Regions from separate parts of the Enterobacter sp. PL_is379 genome, predicted to be linked through region 3. Evidence: predicted binding sites of a transcription regulator. Region 3 holds the regulator's gene; each other region holds the start of a gene.
The links. Region 3 encodes PurR, which represses purine synthesis genes. Its sites were predicted from a motif close to CANGCAAACGTTTGCNTG; they were not measured.
Positions count from the first base shown of each region.

Region 1: a site for PurR is predicted at 4,932-4,949, ahead of cvpA (colicin V production protein). Genes of this name have one in related genera too.
Region 2: a site for PurR is predicted at 3,499-3,516, ahead of raiA (ribosome-associated translation inhibitor RaiA). Genes of this name have one in related genera too.

Region 1 is NZ_JBVPGT010000029.1:76,434-82,802, reverse strand. Features, by position in the region: gene AC0TOY_RS12920 (aspartate-semialdehyde dehydrogenase) at 1-182, shown strand, start outside; gene truA (tRNA pseudouridine(38-40) synthase TruA) at 182-994, shown strand; gene AC0TOY_RS12910 (DedA family protein) at 1,023-1,682, shown strand; gene accD (acetyl-CoA carboxylase, carboxyltransferase subunit beta) at 1,837-2,742, shown strand; gene folC (bifunctional tetrahydrofolate synthase/dihydrofolate synthase) at 2,813-4,081, shown strand; gene dedD (cell division protein DedD) at 4,071-4,775, shown strand; gene cvpA (colicin V production protein) at 5,005-5,493, shown strand; gene purF (amidophosphoribosyltransferase) at 5,527-6,369, shown strand, end outside.
Region 2 is NZ_JBVPGT010000031.1:485,149-491,517, forward strand. Features, by position in the region: gene tyrA (bifunctional chorismate mutase/prephenate dehydrogenase) at 1-703, shown strand, start outside; gene AC0TOY_RS18820 (SMP-30/gluconolactonase/LRE family protein) at 764-1,636, shown strand; gene pheA (bifunctional chorismate mutase/prephenate dehydratase) at 1,633-2,793, opposite strand; Phe leader region at 2,824-2,949, opposite strand; gene pheL (pheA operon leader peptide PheL) at 2,901-2,948, opposite strand; gene raiA (ribosome-associated translation inhibitor RaiA) at 3,060-3,401, opposite strand; gene bamD (outer membrane protein assembly factor BamD) at 3,670-4,407, opposite strand; gene rluD (23S rRNA pseudouridine(1911/1915/1917) synthase RluD) at 4,539-5,519, shown strand; gene yfiH (purine nucleoside phosphorylase YfiH) at 5,516-6,247, shown strand.
Region 3 is NZ_JBVPGT010000028.1:85,613-91,981, reverse strand. Features, by position in the region: gene punC (purine nucleoside transporter PunC) at 1-1,086, opposite strand, end outside; gene punR (DNA-binding transcriptional activator PunR) at 1,201-2,112, shown strand; gene purR (HTH-type transcriptional repressor PurR) at 2,130-3,155, opposite strand; gene cydH (cytochrome bd-I oxidase subunit CydH) at 3,453-3,542, shown strand; gene AC0TOY_RS11185 (MFS transporter) at 3,706-4,872, shown strand; gene sodB (superoxide dismutase [Fe]) at 4,911-5,492, opposite strand; gene AC0TOY_RS11175 (C40 family peptidase) at 5,615-6,369, opposite strand, start outside.

The sequences.
Region 1 (6,369 bases), on a different contig from region 3:
AGTTCCCGACCCAGGTGGGCGATGCCACCGGCAGCGCGCATCTTTCCGTTGGCTGCGTGCGTAACGATTACGGCATGCCGGAACAGGTTCAGTTCTGGTCCGTTGCCGACAACGTTCGCTTTGGCGGCGCGCTGATGGCGGTCAAAATTGCTGAAAAACTGGTGCAGGAGTACCTGTACTGATGTCAGACGTGGAACAAAAGCCGGTCCATAGAATTGCCCTCGGCATTGAGTACGACGGCAGTAAGTATTATGGCTGGCAGCGTCAGAACGAGGTGCGCAGCGTCCAGGAGAAGCTGGAAAAAGCGCTCTCTCAGGTGGCAAACGAGCCGATTAACGTCCTGTGCGCAGGACGTACGGACGCGGGTGTTCACGGTACGGGGCAGGTCGTGCACTTTGAAACCACCGCCGTGCGTAAGGATGCCGCCTGGACCCTGGGTGTAAATGCGAATTTGCCTGGTGACATTGCGGTGCGTTGGGTAAAAGCTGTGCCGGATGATTTTCACGCGCGTTTCAGCGCCACGGCGCGTCGCTACCGTTATGTCATCTACAACCAGCGCCTGCGTCCGGCGGTGTTAAGCCAGGGCGTGACGCATTTTTATGAACCGCTTGATGCTGAACGTATGCATCGCGCGGCGCAGTGTCTGATTGGTGAAAATGACTTTACGTCGTTTCGTGCGGTGCAGTGTCAGTCCCGCACGCCGTGGCGAAACGTCATGCACATAAACGTCAGCCGTTTTGGCGCGTATGTGGTGGTGGATATCAAAGCCAATGCCTTTGTACATCATATGGTTCGGAATATTGTGGGCAGCCTGATGGAAGTGGGCGCCGGACACCAGCCGGAGAGCTGGATTGCAGACCTGCTGGCAGCGAAGGACAGAACGCTTGCGGCAGCTACGGCGAAAGCGGAAGGGTTGTATCTGGTCTCGGTAGACTATCCGGATCGGTTTGACCTGCCGAAACCGCCAATGGGCCCGCTTTTTTTAGCGGACTAAACAAAGGTGCAATTAGGGCTTAGACAATATGGACGTAATTCGTTTTTTGATTGATTTCATCCTGCATATTGATGTTCACCTGGCGGAGCTGGTCGCGCAGTATGGCGTCTGGGTTTACGCTATTCTGTTCCTCATTCTGTTTTGTGAAACCGGTCTGGTCGTTACCCCATTCCTGCCAGGGGATTCCCTGCTGTTCGTTGCCGGCGCGCTATCGGCGTTACCCACTAACGATCTGAACGTGCATCTTATGGTGGTGCTGATGGTGATTGCCGCTATTGTCGGTGATGCGGTCAACTACACGATTGGACGCGTATTCGGTGAGCGGCTGTTCAGCAATCCGGATTCGAAAATTTTCCGTCGCAGCTATTTAGACAAAACCCATGCGTTTTATGAACGCCATGGCGGAAAAACCATTATCCTTGCGCGCTTTGTGCCTATTGTGCGCACATTTGCACCGTTTGTGGCGGGAATGGGGCATATGTCCTATCGTCATTTTGCCATGTATAACGTCGTGGGGGCGCTGTTGTGGGTGCTGTTGTTTACCTATGCAGGCTACCTGTTTGGCGATCTCCCGGTGGTTCAGGAAAATCTTAAGTTACTGATTGTAGCGATTATTGTGCTTTCCGTACTGCCGGGCGTTATCGAAATTATTCGTCATAAACGTGCGGCGGCAAAACAAGCGAAGTAAATGCACGCTGGCGGTTCGACCACTTTTTTATCCAAAGTTTCGGGCTGTTATGTTTTAATGTGCAACATTCATGGTCTGTTGGAGGCAAAAATGGCATTATTCGCCTCTTATAGCAAAACTGGCAAACGACCAGGTTCAGGCAGAAAGGTTATCAATGAGCTGGATTGAACGAATTAAAAGCAACATTACCCCAACGCGTAAAGCGAGCATTCCTGAAGGGGTATGGACGAAGTGTGATAGCTGCGGTCAGGTTCTGTATCGCGCAGAGCTGGAGCGCAACCTTGAGGTGTGTCCGAAGTGTGACCACCATATGCGTATGTCGGCGCGCAACCGCCTGCATAGCCTGCTGGACGAAGGCTCTCTGGTAGAGCTGGGTAGCGAACTTGAGCCAAAAGACGTGCTGAAGTTCCGCGATTCCAAAAAATACAAAGATCGTCTGGCCTCTGCACAGAAAGAGACTGGCGAGAAAGACGCGCTGATCGTCATGAAAGGCACCCTGCATGAGATGCCGGTTGTTGCCGCTGCGTTTGAGTTCTCCTTTATGGGCGGCTCAATGGGCTCTGTGGTTGGTGCGCGCTTCGTGCGTGCCGTTGAGCAGGCGCTGGAAGACAACTGTCCGCTGATCTGCTTCTCTGCCTCCGGCGGTGCGCGTATGCAGGAAGCGCTGATGTCACTGATGCAGATGGCGAAAACCTCTGCTGCGCTGGCGAAGATGCAGGAGCGCGGTCTGCCGTATATCTCCGTGCTGACCGACCCAACCATGGGCGGCGTCTCCGCGAGCTTCGCAATGCTGGGCGACCTGAACATCGCTGAGCCTAAGGCCCTGATCGGCTTTGCCGGTCCTCGCGTTATCGAGCAGACCGTTCGTGAAAAACTGCCGCCGGGCTTCCAGCGCAGTGAGTTCCTCATCGAGAAAGGCGCCATCGACATGATCGTCCGCCGTCCGGAAATGCGCCTGAAGCTGGCGAGCATCCTGGCGAAGCTGATGAATCTGCCAGCGCCGAACCCGGATGAGCCGCGCGAAGGCGTGGTGGTACCGGATCAGGAACCCGAGGCCTGATAACTGAAAAGGGCAGGGCCGGTTGGCGCTGCCCTTTTGCTTTCTAATCTGTTAATGACAACCGGGCATTATGGAAAATAAAAGCATTCCCCAAGCCACGTCGCCCCTGGCCGCGTGGCTTTCTTATCTGGAAAACCTGCACAGTAAAACCATCGATATGGGGCTTGAGCGCGTAAGCCAGGTCGCCGCGCGTCTTGATGTGCTCAAACCGGCACCTTTCGTGTTCACCGTCGCGGGGACCAACGGTAAAGGCACGACCTGCCGCACGCTGGAATCTGTCCTGATGGCCGCGGGTTACAAAGTTGGCGTGTACAGCTCGCCACACCTGGTCCGCTATACCGAGCGCGTTCGTGTGCAGAACCGCGAACTGCCGGAATCGGCGCATACGGCGTCGTTCGCGGAAATTGAAGCCGCACGAGGTGAGATCTCATTAACCTATTTTGAATACGGCACCCTGTCGGCGCTGTGGCTGTTCAAACAGGCGCAGTTGGATGTGGTGATTCTTGAGGTTGGCCTCGGCGGACGTCTTGATGCGACCAATATGGTGGATGCGGACGTGGCGGTGGTCACCAGCATCGCGCTGGACCATATCGACTGGCTGGGACCGGATCGTGAAAGCATTGGCCGCGAGAAGGCCGGTATTTTCCGCGCAAATAAGCCCGCGGTGGTTGGCGAGCCGGATATGCCGCATACCATTGCTGACGTGGCGAACGAGAAGGGCGCGCGTCTGCTGCGCCGCGACGTTGACTGGCAGTACGAGGTCCAGGATAACGGCTGGCGCTTTAGCGACGCGCAGGGCGCGCTCGACAACCTGCCGCCGCCGCAGGTACCGCAGCCGAACGCGGCAACCGCGCTGGCGGCACTGCGCGCCAGTGGCCTCACGGTCAGCGAGCAGGCGATCCGCGACGGCATTAAGAATGCGCTGTTGCCCGGGCGTTTCCAGATCGTCAGCGAATCACCGCGCCTGATTCTGGACGTGGCGCATAACCCCCATGCGGCGGCGTATCTCGCGGGACGTCTCAATTCGTTACCAAAAACCGGGCGCGTGCTGGCGGTTATCGGTATGCTTCATGATAAAGATATCGGCGGGACGCTGGCCTGCATGGAGAGTGTGGTCGATAGCTGGTATTGTGCTCCTCTGGAGGGGCCGCGCGGCGCGACGGCTGAGCAACTGATGGAACATCTCGGCAAAGGCGCAATCTACAGTAGCGTGGCTCAGGCCTGGCATGCCGCGATGGCGGATGCTAAACCAGAAGATACCGTGCTGGTGTGTGGGTCATTCCACACGGTGGCACATGTCATGGAAGTGATGGACGCGGGGAGAACCGGTGGCGAGTAAGTTTCAGAACCGTTTAACAGGAACCATTGTGCTGGTCGCGCTCGGGGTGATTATTCTCCCGGGTCTGCTCGACGGGCAGAAAAAGCATTATCAGGATGAGTTTGCCGCTATTCCGCTGGTGCCGAAGCCGGGTGACCGCGATGAGCCGGATATGCTGCCTGCGGCGACGCAGGCGCTGCCTGCTCAGCCGCCGGAAGGGGCGGCGGAAGAGGTGCGTGCAGGCGATGCCGCCGCACCATCGCTCGATCCGTCTCGCCTGGCGGCAGCGAGCAACAGCGATATCGATCCGGTGCCGGTCGAGCAGCCTAAACCGGTTGAAAAACCGAAGCCGGTTGAGAAGCCGCAGCCGCAGCCGAAACCGCAGCGGGATAAAGCCGCAGAACAGCTAGCCGCGGCGTCAGAGACACCTCCGCCAGCAAAACCGGCGCAGCAGGATGCCGCTGCCCCAACGGGTAAAGCCTACGTGGTGCAGCTTGGTGCGCTGAAAAACGCCGATAAGGTCAACGAGGTCGTGAGCAAACTGCGCAGTGCGGGATATCGTGTTTACACTTCACCTTCCACGCCGGTGCAGGGTAAAATTACCCGTATCCTCGTGGGGCCAGAAGCGTCCAAAGATAAGCTTAAAGGTTCGCTCGGTGAGCTGAAGCAGATCTCCGGCCTGAGCGGTGTGGTGATGGGCTACAGCGCGAACTGATAAGATCTTACCCATTCCCGGAATGGTTTGCTCCCTCTCCCTTGAGGGAGAGGGTTGGGGTGAGGGGGGAGCAGACGTCCACAGAGACGTCAAATGGACCGTGGCGTTGAACATTTTTTCAGCGCCTTTTTTATTTACGCGCGGGAAGGAAATCCCTACGCAAACGTTTTCTTTTTCTGTTAGAATTCGCCCCGAACTGGATGACAGGGCGTTAAATCGTGGGACACATATGGTCTGGATTGATTACGCCATCATTGCGGTGATTGGTTTTTCCTGTCTGGTTAGCCTGATCCGTGGCTTTGTTCGTGAAGCGTTATCGCTGGTGACATGGGGTTGTGCTTTCTTTGTTGCCAGTCATTACTACACTTACCTGTCTGTCTGGTTCACGGGCTTTGAAGATGAACTGGTCCGAAATGGAATCGCTATCGCGGTGCTGTTTATCGCAACGCTGATTGTCGGCGCTATCGTGAATTACGTGATAGGTCAGCTGGTCGAGAAAACCGGTCTGTCAGGAACGGACAGGGTGCTCGGGATCTGTTTCGGGGCATTACGAGGCGTGCTGATTGTGGCCGCGATCCTGTTCTTCCTGGATACCTTCACCGGGTTCTCCAAAAGCGAAGACTGGCAAAAATCGCAGCTCATTCCAGAGTTCAGCTTCATCATCAGATGGTTCTTTGACTATCTGCAAAGCTCGTCGAGTTTTTTGCCCAGGGCATAAACCCTGAGATGTGGCTTAACGAGGAAAAGACGAATGTGCGGTATTGTCGGTATCGCCGGTTTCATGCCGGTAAACCAGTCGATTTATGACGCGTTAACGGTGCTTCAGCACCGTGGGCAGGATGCTGCGGGTATCATCACCATTGATGCAAACAACTGCTTCCGTTTACGCAAGGCGAATGGCCTGGTAAACGATGTGTTTGAAGCCCGCCATATGCAGCGTCTGCAAGGTAATATGGGGATCGGTCACGTTCGTTATCCTACTGCTGGCAGTTCCAGCGCCTCTGAGGCACAGCCTTTCTACGTCAACTCACCGTATGGCATTACCCTTGCTCATAACGGCAACCTGACCAACGCGCATGAGCTGCGTAAAAAGCTGTTCGAAGAGAAACGTCGCCACATTAACACCACCTCTGATTCTGAAATCCTGCTCAATGTGTTCGCCAGCGAGCTGGATAACTTCCGTCACTATCCGCTGGAAGCAGACAACATTTTTGCCGCGATTGCCGCGACAAACCGTCAGATCCGCGGCGCGTACGCCTGCGTTGCGATGATCATCGGTCACGGTATGGTCGCCTTCCGCGATCCTAACGGCATTCGTCCGCTGGTGCTCGGTAAGCGCGACCTCGGCGATGGCCGTACTGAATATATGGTTGCCTCTGAGAGCGTGGCGCTGGATACCCTGGGCTTCGAATTCCTGCGCGACGTTGCGCCGGGCGAAGCGGTCTACATCACCGAGAAGGGCCAGCTGTTTACCCGCCAGTGTGCCGACAACCCGGTCAGCAACCCGTGCCTGTTTGAATACGTTTACTTTGCCCGTCCGGATTCCTTCATCGACAAGATTTCCGTCTACAGCGCGCGCGTCAACATGGGCACC
Region 2 (6,369 bases), on a different contig from region 3:
GAAAGATGCCGGGATGGTTATCGTCAGCGTGCCGATCCACGTGACGGAGCAGATCATCGAAAAGCTGCCTCCTTTGCCGAAAGATTGCATCCTGGTGGATCTGGCCTCTGTCAAAAATGGTCCGCTGCAGGCCATGCTGGCTGCACATACCGGCCCGGTACTGGGTCTGCACCCAATGTTTGGCCCGGACAGCGGCAGCCTGGCTAAGCAGGTGGTGGTTTACTGCGATGGTCGTCAGCCGGAAGCCTATCAGTGGTTCCTGGAGCAGATTCAGGTATGGGGTGCGCGACTGCACCGCATCAGCGCGGTCGAGCACGATCAGAACATGGCGTTCATTCAGGCGCTGCGCCACTTTGCGACGTTTGCCTACGGCCTGCATCTGGCGGAAGAGAACGTGCAGCTTGAACAGCTGCTGGCACTCTCTTCACCGATCTATCGTCTGGAGCTGGCGATGGTCGGCCGCCTGTTCGCGCAGGATCCGCAGCTGTACGCGGACATTATTATGTCCTCCGAGAACAACCTGGCGCTGATCAAGCGCTACTATCAGCGCTTTGGGGAAGCCATTACGCTGCTGGAGCACGGAGACAAGCAGGCGTTTATCGACAGCTTCCGCAAGGTCGAGCACTGGTTTGGCGATTACGCGCAGCGCTTCCAGAGTGAGAGCCGGACGCTGTTGCGCCAGGCAAATGACAGTCGCCAGTAATGCGATGATGTATATACTGAAAGCCAGCATTGCTGGCTTTTTTCATTTTGGGGAACTGTCATGGCCGAACCGCAGCTGCTGTTGAATTATACCGGGCATTTGCCTGAATGCCCGACGTGGAGCGTAGAAGAGCGCGCGCTCTACTGGGCCGATATTCTTGAAGGGGAGATCCACCGCTACCATCTGCCGACGGCGGAACACACCGTGCTTTCTTTCCACGAGGAGGTGGGCTGTTTCGCGCTGCGCGAGCGCGGCGGGTTTATCGTCGCCATGCGCAATGGCATCTGGCTTGCCGATAAGCATGGCCTTCTGCAGCGCAAGGTGTGCGACAACCCCTCTAACCCGCAGCTGGCGCGTTTTAACGATGGGGGTACCGACCATCAGGGCCGGTTCTATGCGGGCACGTTCTGGGGGCCGGGAGATTACAACGGCGCCCTGCTGATGCGCATCGACAACGACCTGACGCCGAAGGTGATCCAGTGCGATATCCACGGGCATAACGGCTTAGCGTTTAGCCCGGACAAGCAGTGGATGTTTACCTCAGACACGCCAAACGGTGTGATTTACCGTACCCCGCTTGATGAGCAGGGCGAACCGGGTAAGCGAGAGGTGTTTCGTCAGTTTAAAGAGGGCGAGGGGATACCGGACGGCGCGGCGATGGACGTGGAAGGCTGCTACTGGAGCGCGCTGTTTGACGGCTGGCGCATCGCGCGTTTTTCACCGCAAGGGGAGCTGCTGGAAGAATACCGCATGCCGGTACGTTGCCCGACGATGGTCTGCTTTGGCGGCGATGATATGAAAACGCTGTTTATTACCACCACGCGGGAAAATATGGATGCGGAGGAGGTGGCGAAATATCCTCTCTCCGGCGCTATCTTCACCCTGCCGGTGAGCGTGGCAGGGATGAAGAAAAGCCGCTTTATCGAACGTTAGATCGGATCGACCGGGACGACGTTTTCGCTCGGATAGCAGCCCAGCACCTTCATGGAACGCGTGATCTCGCCCAGCTCGCGCAGGGCTTTCTGCATGGAAGCAGATTCCAGGTTGGCCTGGATATCGAGGTAGAACATCTCTTCCCACGGGTTACCGTGGATTGGGCGCGATTCCAGCCTGGTCATGATCAGGTTGTGATTACGCAGTACCAGCAGGGCTTCAACCAGCGCACCGGCCTGTTGGCCGGTGGCCATCAGCAGCGTGGTTTTGGCCGGTACCTGGTCAGACACATTGATTGCCTTGCGGGCCAGCACCACGAAGCGGGTAATGTTTTGCGTCTGGTTTGCCAGGTTGCGTTCCAGCACCTGTAAACCATACAGCGCGCCGCCCGCTTCGCTGCCGAGCGCCGCGACGGTGGGAGAGTTCGCCTGGGCGACTTTTTCCATCGCCGCCGAGGTGCTTTCGGTGTACTCAATTTTCCAGTTCGGATAGCGGTTCAGGAACTGGCTGCACTGCTGAAACGGCTGCGGGTGGCTGTAGACCGTTTCGATCGTGTTCAGGTCCGTTGAGCCGGAGACCAGCACGCAGTGATCGATAGGGATCGTCAGCTCGCCGACCAGCGACAGGCTGGTGTGCTGCAGCAAGTCGTAGACATCGTTGATGGCGCCGGAGCTGGTGTTTTCAATCGGCACCACGGCGTAATCCGCCTGGCCGGTCTCGACCTGGTTAAAAATGTCGGCAAACTTCGCGCAGCCGCTTTCAATAAACTCTTCGAAATGGCGTGCGGCATACTGACGTGCGGCCAGGTGAGAATAGGAGCCCTTTGGCCCGAGGAAAGCGATACGCGCAGAGTGCGGATTGGTCTTATTGAGATGCTGCTGGAGTAGCGCTTGCTGGGTCAGAACGGAGTCTTCGATGATGAGCTGGAACAACCGGGTGATGTAGTGGGCATCGAGATGATGCGCTTTACCGAGTTGGATCAGACGCTCCAGCAGATCCCGCTCGCGGTCGATATCACGAACCGGGCGATGGGAGTCCAGTTTGGCTTTGCCCACTTCAACGGCAAGAGTACGGCGTTCGGCCAGCAGCGCCAGCAGTTTCTCATCCAGCGCGCTGATTTTTACGCGCAGATCCAGTAACGGGTTTTCCGGTGTCATAGTGTTGCCTGTCTCATTTTATCGTTATCAATAAAAAAGGCCCCCCGGTGTGGGAGGCCTTGTTGTTCGTCTTCGCATTCTTTATCACACGACGAAACGCCTCCCGTTCAGGGGAAGGTAAAAAAGAATGCGAAGAAGAACGGCGTAAGTTTCATAAAGTCATCCTGTGAGTGATACCGTTAAAGTACCCGTACTGTTTTCACCCTGTCAATAAAAAACAAAAAACGCGCCCGAAGGCGCGTTGGCGGTACACTCAATTTAAAGGATTACTCTTCTTCAACTTCTTCCGCGAAGCTGGCGTCTTTCACCGACGTTGTGGCGCGACGGGCTTCACCTTTGTGTTGCACTTTATTGAGCTGCCGTTCCAGCTTGTTGATCAAATCGTTAATAGCGGTGTACATATCCTCGTGTTTTGCGCTGGCGACCAGATGGCCGTTTGGAGTATTGATAGTTGCGTCAGCGATGAAACCCTGCGGCTCCTTGGACAGGATGATATGTGGATTAATCAAATGTGTTTGCCATTTATCCAGTTTGGCGAGACGGTCTGCGACGTGCTGGCGAATTGCCGGAGTAATTTCCATTTGTTTACTGGTAATGTTCATTGTCATAAATTTTACCTCTTGTCTTTCCGTCTTGGTGATTCCAGCATACCCGACCTAATGTCAAAATGTGTGATTTAGATCACGTTATTTTGTCGGTTTTTGTCAGGGAATCTTTTTTGTGAGGCAGGGCAGGAAGAGGTGAGATTTACCTTGTAGAAGGCATAAATTGGGGCCATAGTTGACAGGATGTGTTGAGGCTAACGCGCTTCAGCGACGCTCAGAAACGAATAAAAAAACGGCAGCCTTCGGGCTGCCGTTTTGCATTGAGGCAAAATCAGGTGTTGCTGCTGTTCGCGGCGATGATTTTCGCCACTTTTTCAGCCTGAGCGGTCATCTGCATCTGACGGTAAGCATTTTCCATCAGCTTCAGGCCGTCGCGCGTTGCCTGAGTATCCGGATAATCTCGCAGCATACCTTCTACGCGGTTAACCACGGCAACCCATGCGCCACGGCGGGTATAGTATTCCGCCACGGAGTATTCATATTTCGCCAGACGATCTTTCAGGAACACCAGACGCTTGGTGGCGTCGGTCACGTACTGACTGTTCGGATAGCCGCGCACCAGTTTGGAGAAGTCATTGAAGGCATCACGCGCATGCTGCGGGTCACGGTCGGAACGATCCACGCCGAAGAAGCCCTGCAGCGCACTGTCGTCCAGCGCCATGTTGGTGAGGCCGCGCATGTACATCACGTAGTCGATGTTAGGATGAGTCGGGTTCAGACGCATGAAACGATCGATGGTTGCCTGAGCCAGCGGCAGATCGGCATTTTTATAGTATGCGTAGATGAGATCTAACTGTACCTGCTGCGAATACGGACCAAATGGATAGCGATTATCCAACGCTTCCAGTTGCGTTATCGCCTGTTTCCAGTTACCGTCCTGCAACTTTTGTTGTGCAGTCGCATAGATTTCATTCGGCGGATTGTCAGGGACCTGTTCATTTGAACCGGAGCAGCCCACCAAAGCCAGGCTCAACGTGGCCGCTGCCACCAGATATTTCATGCGCGTCATGACGTTTTGACTTTCCTCAAATGTTTGTCCGGGAGAAACTCTGTTCCTGCTCCCGATTAAGACCAGCTACAATAGCACACTATATTAAACGGCAAAGCCGTAAAACCCAACGTTAAACGAAGAAGCAGTTTATGGCACAACGAGTAGAACTCACCGCAACAGTCTCCGAAAATCAGCTCGGTCAACGCTTAGATCAGGCTTTGGCCGAATTGTTCCCTGATTATTCGCGTTCACGCATAAAAGAATGGATCCTTGACCAGCGCGTGCTGGTAAACGGCAAGATCTGGGACAAACCAAAAGAGAAAGTGTTAGGTGGGGAAGCTGTCGCCATCAATGCTGAAATCGAAGAGGAAATCCGCTTCGAGCCGCAGGATATCCCACTGGACATCGTCTATGAAGATGATGACATTCTGGTGATCAACAAGCCGCGCGACCTGGTTGTTCATCCGGGCGCGGGGAACTCTGACGGTACGGTACTTAACGCACTTCTCCATTACTATCCACCGATCGCGGATGTCCCGCGCGCGGGCATCGTGCACCGTCTGGATAAAGACACCACGGGTTTGATGGTGGTGGCGAAGACCGTTCCTGCTCAGACACGTCTGGTGGAGTCGCTGCAGCTGCGCGAAATCACCCGTGAGTATGAAGCGGTAGCCATTGGGCATATGACCTCTGGCGGAACGGTGGAGGAGCCTATCAGCCGTCACCCAACCAAGCGTACCCATATGTCGGTGCATCCGATGGGTAAACCGGCGGTGACGCACTATCGCATTATGGAACACTTCCGTATTCATACGCGCCTGCGTCTGCGTCTGGAAACCGGGCGTACTCACCAGATCCGTGTGCATATGGCCCACATTACCCATCCGCTGGTGGGCGATCAGGTCTACGGTGGCCGTCCGCGTCCGCCTAAAGGCGCATCGGATGAGTTCATCAGCGTATTGCGTAAATTCGATCGTCAGGCGCTGCACGCGACGATGCTGCGTCTTTACCATCCTATCACCGGCATTCAGATGGAGTGGCATGCGCCTATCCCTCAGGATATGGTGGATCTTATTGACGCCATGCGTGCTGATTTCGAAGAACATAAGGATCAAGTGGACTGGTTATGACCAAACTGATTGTCCCGGAGTGGCCATTGCCTGCTGGCGTGGCTGCCTGCAGTTCAACCCGCACTGGCGGTGTTAGCCAGGGCGCGTGGGAGTCATTGAACCTCGGTGCGCACTGTGGTGACAACCTGGAACACGTGGAAGAGAACCGCAGGCGTCTGTTTGCTGCGGGGAACTTGCCGTCGAAGCCGGTCTGGCTGGAACAGGTTCACGGCAAGGCGGTGCTGAAGTTGACGGGAGAACCCTATGCTTCTAAACGCGCTGATGCCTCTTACAGCAATACTCCGGGAACCGTTTGTGCCGTAATGACCGCCGATTGTCTGCCAGTGCTGTTCTGCAACCGTGCAGGTACCGAGGTGGCTGCAGCACACGCGGGCTGGCGTGGACTGTGTGAAGGCGTGCTGGAAGAAACCGTCGCCTGTTTTAAGGATGAGCCCGCCAATATTATGGCCTGGCTTGGCCCGGCCATTGGTCCTCGCGCTTTTGAAGTGGGCCCAGAGGTCCGCGACGCCTTTATGGATAAAGATCCGCAAGCGGTGGACTCCTTCCTGCCCTCTGGAGATAAATATCTGGCCGATATTTACCAGCTTGCGCGTCAGCGTTTGAATAACGTGGGCGTAACGCAGATCTCCGGCGGCGATCGCTGCACATTCACCGAAAAGGGTGATTTTTTCTCTTATCGCCGCGACAAGACCACTGGTCGTATGGCAAGTTTTATTTGGCTGATATAACCTAAAGAATCAAGACGATCCGGTACGTGCCGTTTTCTTTTCACATAATTCAGGTCATTAACCTTGAATAATTGAGGGATGACCTCATTTAATCTCCAGTAGCAAATTTGACCTGTTATGGG
Region 3 (6,369 bases):
GGTTAACAGTGGCGTCGCAATCAGCGCCGAGACCACCAGACTTGCCAGGAAGCACAGACCCAGCTGCAGGGTATTTTGCAGCGCGGCGGCGCGGCCTGTCGCCTGCGGGAACGGACGCAACGCCTGTGCCACCACGATCGGGTAAATCGCCCCGTTCGCCACGGCCATCACGCAGAAGGGAATCAAAATTTCAGCCAGGCCCGCGCCCGGAATAAACCCGACGGCCCAGGTACCGATGACGCTCAGCGCATACAGCACCAGCAGCCATGGCAGCATCTGCTGACCTTCCCATTTTTGCAGCGCCGCGCGGCAGCCGTACCCGCCCACCAGGAACGCGATGGTCTGCGGAACATAGCTCAGACCGATGGCCGCCGGGCTGTAGCCCATATCGTGCAGAATAAACGGCGAACCGGTGAGCCACGCGAAGAAGCTGGCCGAACAGGCGGCATAAATCAGGACATTCCCGCGATACGCCTTGGCGCTCAGCAGGGAGGTGAAGGTAATCGGCTTCGCATCCGCATGCGCCTCTTTTTTATGCGCGGGCTTAAGGGCAAACGCCGGCAGCATCAGCACCAGCGTGATGGCAAACAGCGTGGCAAAAATGGCCTGCCAGTCAAAGTGCGCGAGGATCCAGCTGCCCAGCAGCGGAGCCAGGGCAGGGGAAAGACCCACCAGCGGCATAATGGTGGCGAAAATACGGTTTGTGCGGTTAGCCGGATAGTAGTCGGTCACCAGCGCCTGCCAGGTCACCGCCGCAGCACAGACGCCCACGGCCTGAATAAAGCGCAGCACCAGCAGCCAGGTGGCATCGCGCACCCACAGCATCCCCAGGCAGCCCACGGCAAAAATGGCCAGACCCAGCAGCAGTACCGGTTTACGACCAAAGCGATCCGAGAGCGGTCCCCACAGCAGCTGCGCGAAAGCAAAACCGGCAAGGAACAGGCTCAGGCTGGCGCTGATGGCCGCCGCAGGGGTTTGCAGGTCTTCCTGCATCGCGGCAAACGCGGGCAGGTACATGTCGGTGGCCAAAAAGCCCAGCACGCTTAAGCCGCCGAGCCAGACTAAAAATCCTTTCCTGGGTTGCATTCTCTTATTCTCCTGAGGAGGCAGGTGTACGTTGGCGCAGAGTGTAGGGAGTGCAAAGCCGCTTGTGAAACGCTAATATTTGGCGGGTGCATTCAAATTTTTTGCAGGCAGAAAATGTGGTCAGATTATTCTCTTGAAGTGGTCGATGCTGTCGCGCGTAACGGCAGCTTTAGCGGTGCAGCGCAGGAGCTGCACCGCGTCCCTTCGGCCATCAGCTACACGGTGCGTCAGCTGGAGGAGTGGCTGGCGGTTCCGCTGTTTGAGCGGCGCCATCGTGATGTGGAATTAACGCCCGCAGGGGCGTGGTTTTTGAAGGAAGGGCGTTCTGTTATCAAAAAAATGCAGATCACCCGCGAACAGTGTCAGCAGATCGCTAACGGCTGGCGGGGGCATCTTTCCATCGCGGTGGATAACATCGTTAAGCCGGAACGTACCCGGCAGATGATCGTCGATTTCTATCGTCATTTTTCAGATGTCGAGCTGCGGGTCTCGCAGGAGGTGTTCAACGGCGTCTGGGATGCGCTGGCGGACGGCAGGGCAGAGATGGCAATCGGGGCCACGCAGGCGATCCCGGTCGGGGGACGTTACGCCTTTCGCGATATGGGGATGCTGAGCTGGAAGTGCGTGGTGGCAAGCGATCATCCGCTGGCGGCGATGGAGGGGCCGCTCAGCGATGATACGCTGCGCAACTGGCCGTCGCTGGTGCTGGAGGATACCTCCCGTTCATTGCCCAAGCGTATCACCTGGCTTCTGGACAACCAGCGGCGGGTGGTGGCCCCTGACTGGGAATCGTCGGCGACGTGCCTCAGCGCCGGACTGTGCGTCGCGATGGTGCCCGTTCATTTCGCGCGTCCGCGCATCGATACCGGAGAGTGGGTTGAGCTGACGCTGGAGAATCCGTTCCCGGATGCGGCCTGCTGCCTGACCTGGCAGCAAAGTGATGTCTCGCCTGCGATGGCCTGGCTGCTGGATTATCTGGGAGACAGCGAAACGCTAAACCGGGAATGGTTACGGGAGCCAGCGTAGCTGGCCCCGTAAAGCGATTAACGACGGTAATCGCGGAACGGACCGTCCGCAACGGAACGGCGTTCGATAAGACGCGGGTGAACTTCAATGGACTGCGACTCTTCACGTTTGTTGACGATCCTGTCCATCAGCATATTGAAGGCCGTTTCGCCCAGCGAATCTTTCGGCTGGTGAATGGTGGTTAACGCTGGCGTGAAGAAACGCGCGTTACGCACGTTGTCATACCCGATCACGGAAATATCCTGCGGTACACGCAGACCCAGTTCGTCGGCAGCGCAGAGCGCGCCCATTGCCATGATGTCACCCCCGCAGAAAACGGCGGTCGGACGGTGTGGCTGGGAGACGATCTGCTGCATTGCGCGGTAGCCCGACTCCGGCTCAAAGTCACCCTGCACAATCCAGTTTTCCGGCACGTTGATCAGCGCTTCTTCCATCGCTTTCATAAAACCGGCCAGACGGCCCGCGCCGGTGTTGCGCTCCAGCGGACCGGGGATCACGCCAATCTCGCGGTGACCGCGTTCGATCAGATAACGACCGGCCATATAGCCGCCTTCGAAGGCATTATCGATAACGGAATCAGTGAAATCCGCGCGCGCTTCACCCCAGTCCATGACCACCATAGGAATATGGCGATACTCTTCGAGCATCGACAGCACGGATTCCGGGTACTCGGAACACATTACCAGCAGGCCATCAACGCGCTTTTGCGCCATCATCGACAGATAGGCGCGCTGTTTTTCAATGCTGTTCCACGCGTTGCCCAGAATCAGGGTATAACCTTTCTGGAAGCAGTTTTTCTCAACCGCTTCAATGATCTCGGCAAAATAGGCCGCTTCACTGCTGGTGGCCAGCAATCCAATGGACTTGGTGTGATTAACCTTGAGGCTGCGCGCAACCGCACTTGGCGAATAGTGCAGCTCTTTGATCGCTGCCCAGACGGCGTTGCGCGTCTCTTCCGCCACAAAGCGGGTTTTGTTAATTACATGTGATACGGTTGTAGTGGAAACGTTTGCGCGTTTTGCTACGTCTTTAATTGTTGCCATTAAATGTCACTCCAGACCATATCCTAAACTCCTGAAAAACTTGAAGGTAAACGTTTGCCTTCTCTCACCCTTATCACGCAATCTTGAATTGCGGCACGCCGGGAAAACGACACGGGACGTCAGGAGGGGGTCAATGGCCGGTACGCTAATAAATTTAGCGTGGAATTTTGTCCTATCTTGATGAAAAGGGGAAGAGGTAAAGTGTTTATCAGCCTAAATCCAGGAAGATTTTTGACGTAAATTATGCAAAAATGAGCAGGCTCACTTTTCGTGGGGGGATTAAAAGGAGAAAAATTGATGAGTTCCGATCTGAAGTTTTCGCTGTTCACCACCGTTATTGTGCTGGCTCTGATTGTCGCGGCCGGTCTGACGGCTGCGCTGCACTGATTTACGCGGAGGGAGAGCCTTCTCCCTCCCGATCGACCCGATTGTTACTTCTCTGGCAAAAATCTTTTGCCATTTTGTTAACTTCTCATTTTTTGTGATTGATGTCATGCTTTCCGCTTCTTTGTTCTGTGTCACCACATGACACGGCATCCGGAGTTGACGCATGAAAATCAATTTTCCCCTGCTGGCCCTGGCGATTGGCGCTTTTGGGATTGGCACCACTGAATTCTCCCCGATGGGGTTACTGCCCGTCATCGCCCGCGGCGTGGACGTCTCGATCCCTGCGGCAGGGATGTTAATCAGCGCCTATGCTATCGGCGTGATGGTGGGGGCGCCGCTGATGACGCTTCTCCTTTCGCACCGCGCGCGCCGCAATGCGCTGATTTTCCTGATGGCGATTTTCACCCTGGGCAACGTGCTTTCGGCCATTTCGCCGGACTACACCACGCTGATGCTGTCGCGTATTCTGACCAGCCTTAACCACGGCGCGTTCTTCGGGCTGGGATCGGTCGTGGCTGCCAGCGTGGTGCCAAAACATAAGCAGGCCAGCGCCGTAGCAACCATGTTTATGGGGCTAACGATTGCCAACATCGGCGGGGTGCCTGCGGCAACCTGGCTGGGGGAAGCGATCGGCTGGCGGATGTCATTCCTGGCGACGGCCGGGCTGGGCGTGGTCGCGATGGTGGCGCTGTTCTTCTCCCTGCCGAAAGGCAGCGCGGGTGAACGTCCTGACGTGCGCAGAGAGCTGTCGGTGCTGGTGCGCCCGCAGGTGCTCTCCGCGCTGCTCACCACCGTGCTGGGGGCAGGGGCGATGTTTACCCTCTACACCTATATTTCACCGGTATTGCATGACATCACCCACGCAACGCCTCTCTTTGTGACCGCGATGCTGGTGCTGATAGGCGTGGGCTTCTCGATCGGCAACTATCTCGGTGGGAAATTTGCCGACCGTTCCGTAAGCGGCACGCTGAAGGGCTTCTTAACCCTGCTGATTGTCATCATGATTGCCATTCCGTGGCTGGCGCGTAATGAGTTTGGCGCCGCGATCGCGATGGTCGTCTGGGGAGCCGCCACCTTTGCCGTGGTGCCGCCGCTGCAGATGCGCGTGATGCGTGTTGCGCATGAAGCGCCGGGCCTCTCATCGTCGGTCAACATCGGCGCCTTCAACCTGGGCAACGCGCTCGGTGCGGCGGCCGGTGGGGCCGTGATTTCAGGGGGACTGGGGTACAGCTTTGTGCCGGTGATGGGGGCGATTATTGCCGCGCTCGGCCTGCTGCTGGTGATGATGTCGGGTCGTAAACAGCCTGAAGCAGCCTGCGCTGCGGAATAAACCAAAAACGCAGAAGGGCGAACCCTTCTGCGTGTCTCTTACGCGGCGAAGTTCTTCGTCACAAAGTCCCAGTTAACCAGTGCCCAGAAGTGCTCCAGGTAGTTCGGGCGCGCGTTGCGGTAATCAATGTAGTAAGCGTGTTCCCATACGTCCACGGTCATCAGCGGCTTAGCGCTGGTGGTCAGCGGGGTGCCTGCGTTAGAGGTGGACACGATAGCCAGTTTGCCATCCGCCTCTTTAACCAGCCACGTCCAGCCCGAGCCGAAGTTCTTGATGGCTGCATCGGTAAATTTCGCTTTGAAATCCGCGAAGCTGCCAAAGGCGGCGTTGATAGCGGTAGCCAGTTCACCGACAGGTTCACCGCCGGCGTTTGGCGCCAGGCAGTGCCAGTAGAAGGTGTGGTTCCACACCTGAGCCGCGTTGTTGAATACGCCACCCTCTGAGCTGCGGACGATCTCTTCCAGCGTTTTGCCTTCAAAATCGGTGCCCTTGATCAGATTGTTCAGGTTAGTGACGTACGTCTGGTGATGCTTGCCGTAATGATATTCCAGGGTTTCCGCAGAAATATGCGGTGCCAGGGCGTCTTTTGCATACGGTAGTGCAGGTAATTCGAACGACATTGCTTCTCTCCTTATTGTATTTTGCGTTGCCAATAACCACACAGACAACAGGGACAGGATAGCAAATTGAAAGGGTATGCAAAAGAGGAACTTACCCTGCCACGGGTGTGGCAGGGTAGGGGTTAGCGAATGGTTTTCGGCGTCATTACGCGACGTGCGCCGACGTAATGGCGTACCCAGTAGTCTTCACTGAGAGAGGTGATCTGAATATCCTGGCCGCTACGCGGTGACTGGATGAATTTTCCGTTGCCGACATAGACGCCGACGTGGTCAGCCGTGCCGCGACCCTGAGTGCGGAAGAATACCAGATCGCCGTTTTCCAGCTCACCGCGGTCAACCGGTGAGGCATCGCGCAGGTGGTACATCTCATTAGCGGTACGAGGAATGCGGAACTTGACCAGATCTTTATAGGCGTAATAGACGAGGCCGCTGCAGTCAAAGCCGGTACGCGGCGAGCTGCCACCCCAGTGATAGGGTTTGCCAATCTGCCCCATCAGTTTGTTCATCGCGGTTTTTTGCGCTTTCTGTACGCGCACTTTATGCACTTCCGCTATTTTCGTGACCTTCGTGCATTTCGCCTTATGGCCTTTACGCGTGATGCATTTTTCAGTAACAAGGTTAGCGGCGGTTTGCGAAGCTTTACTTTTGGCGGAGTGGGCAGTACGGGAAGGTTTGGTTTTCGTCTTGCTGGAAGCGGTCTGTTTCGTCTGAGCCGGTGTTTTTTTCTTGTCGTTCTTAGCGGTGGTTTTTTTCTTACGTTCTGTGGCTTTCACCAGATGGTTTTTTTGTACAGCAGAATGCCGCGCCTGCTGAGAGGCGTTTGCCACTGGCGTGAAAGTGAGTGAAGTAAACAGTAAAGCACAGAGCGTGATCGAGA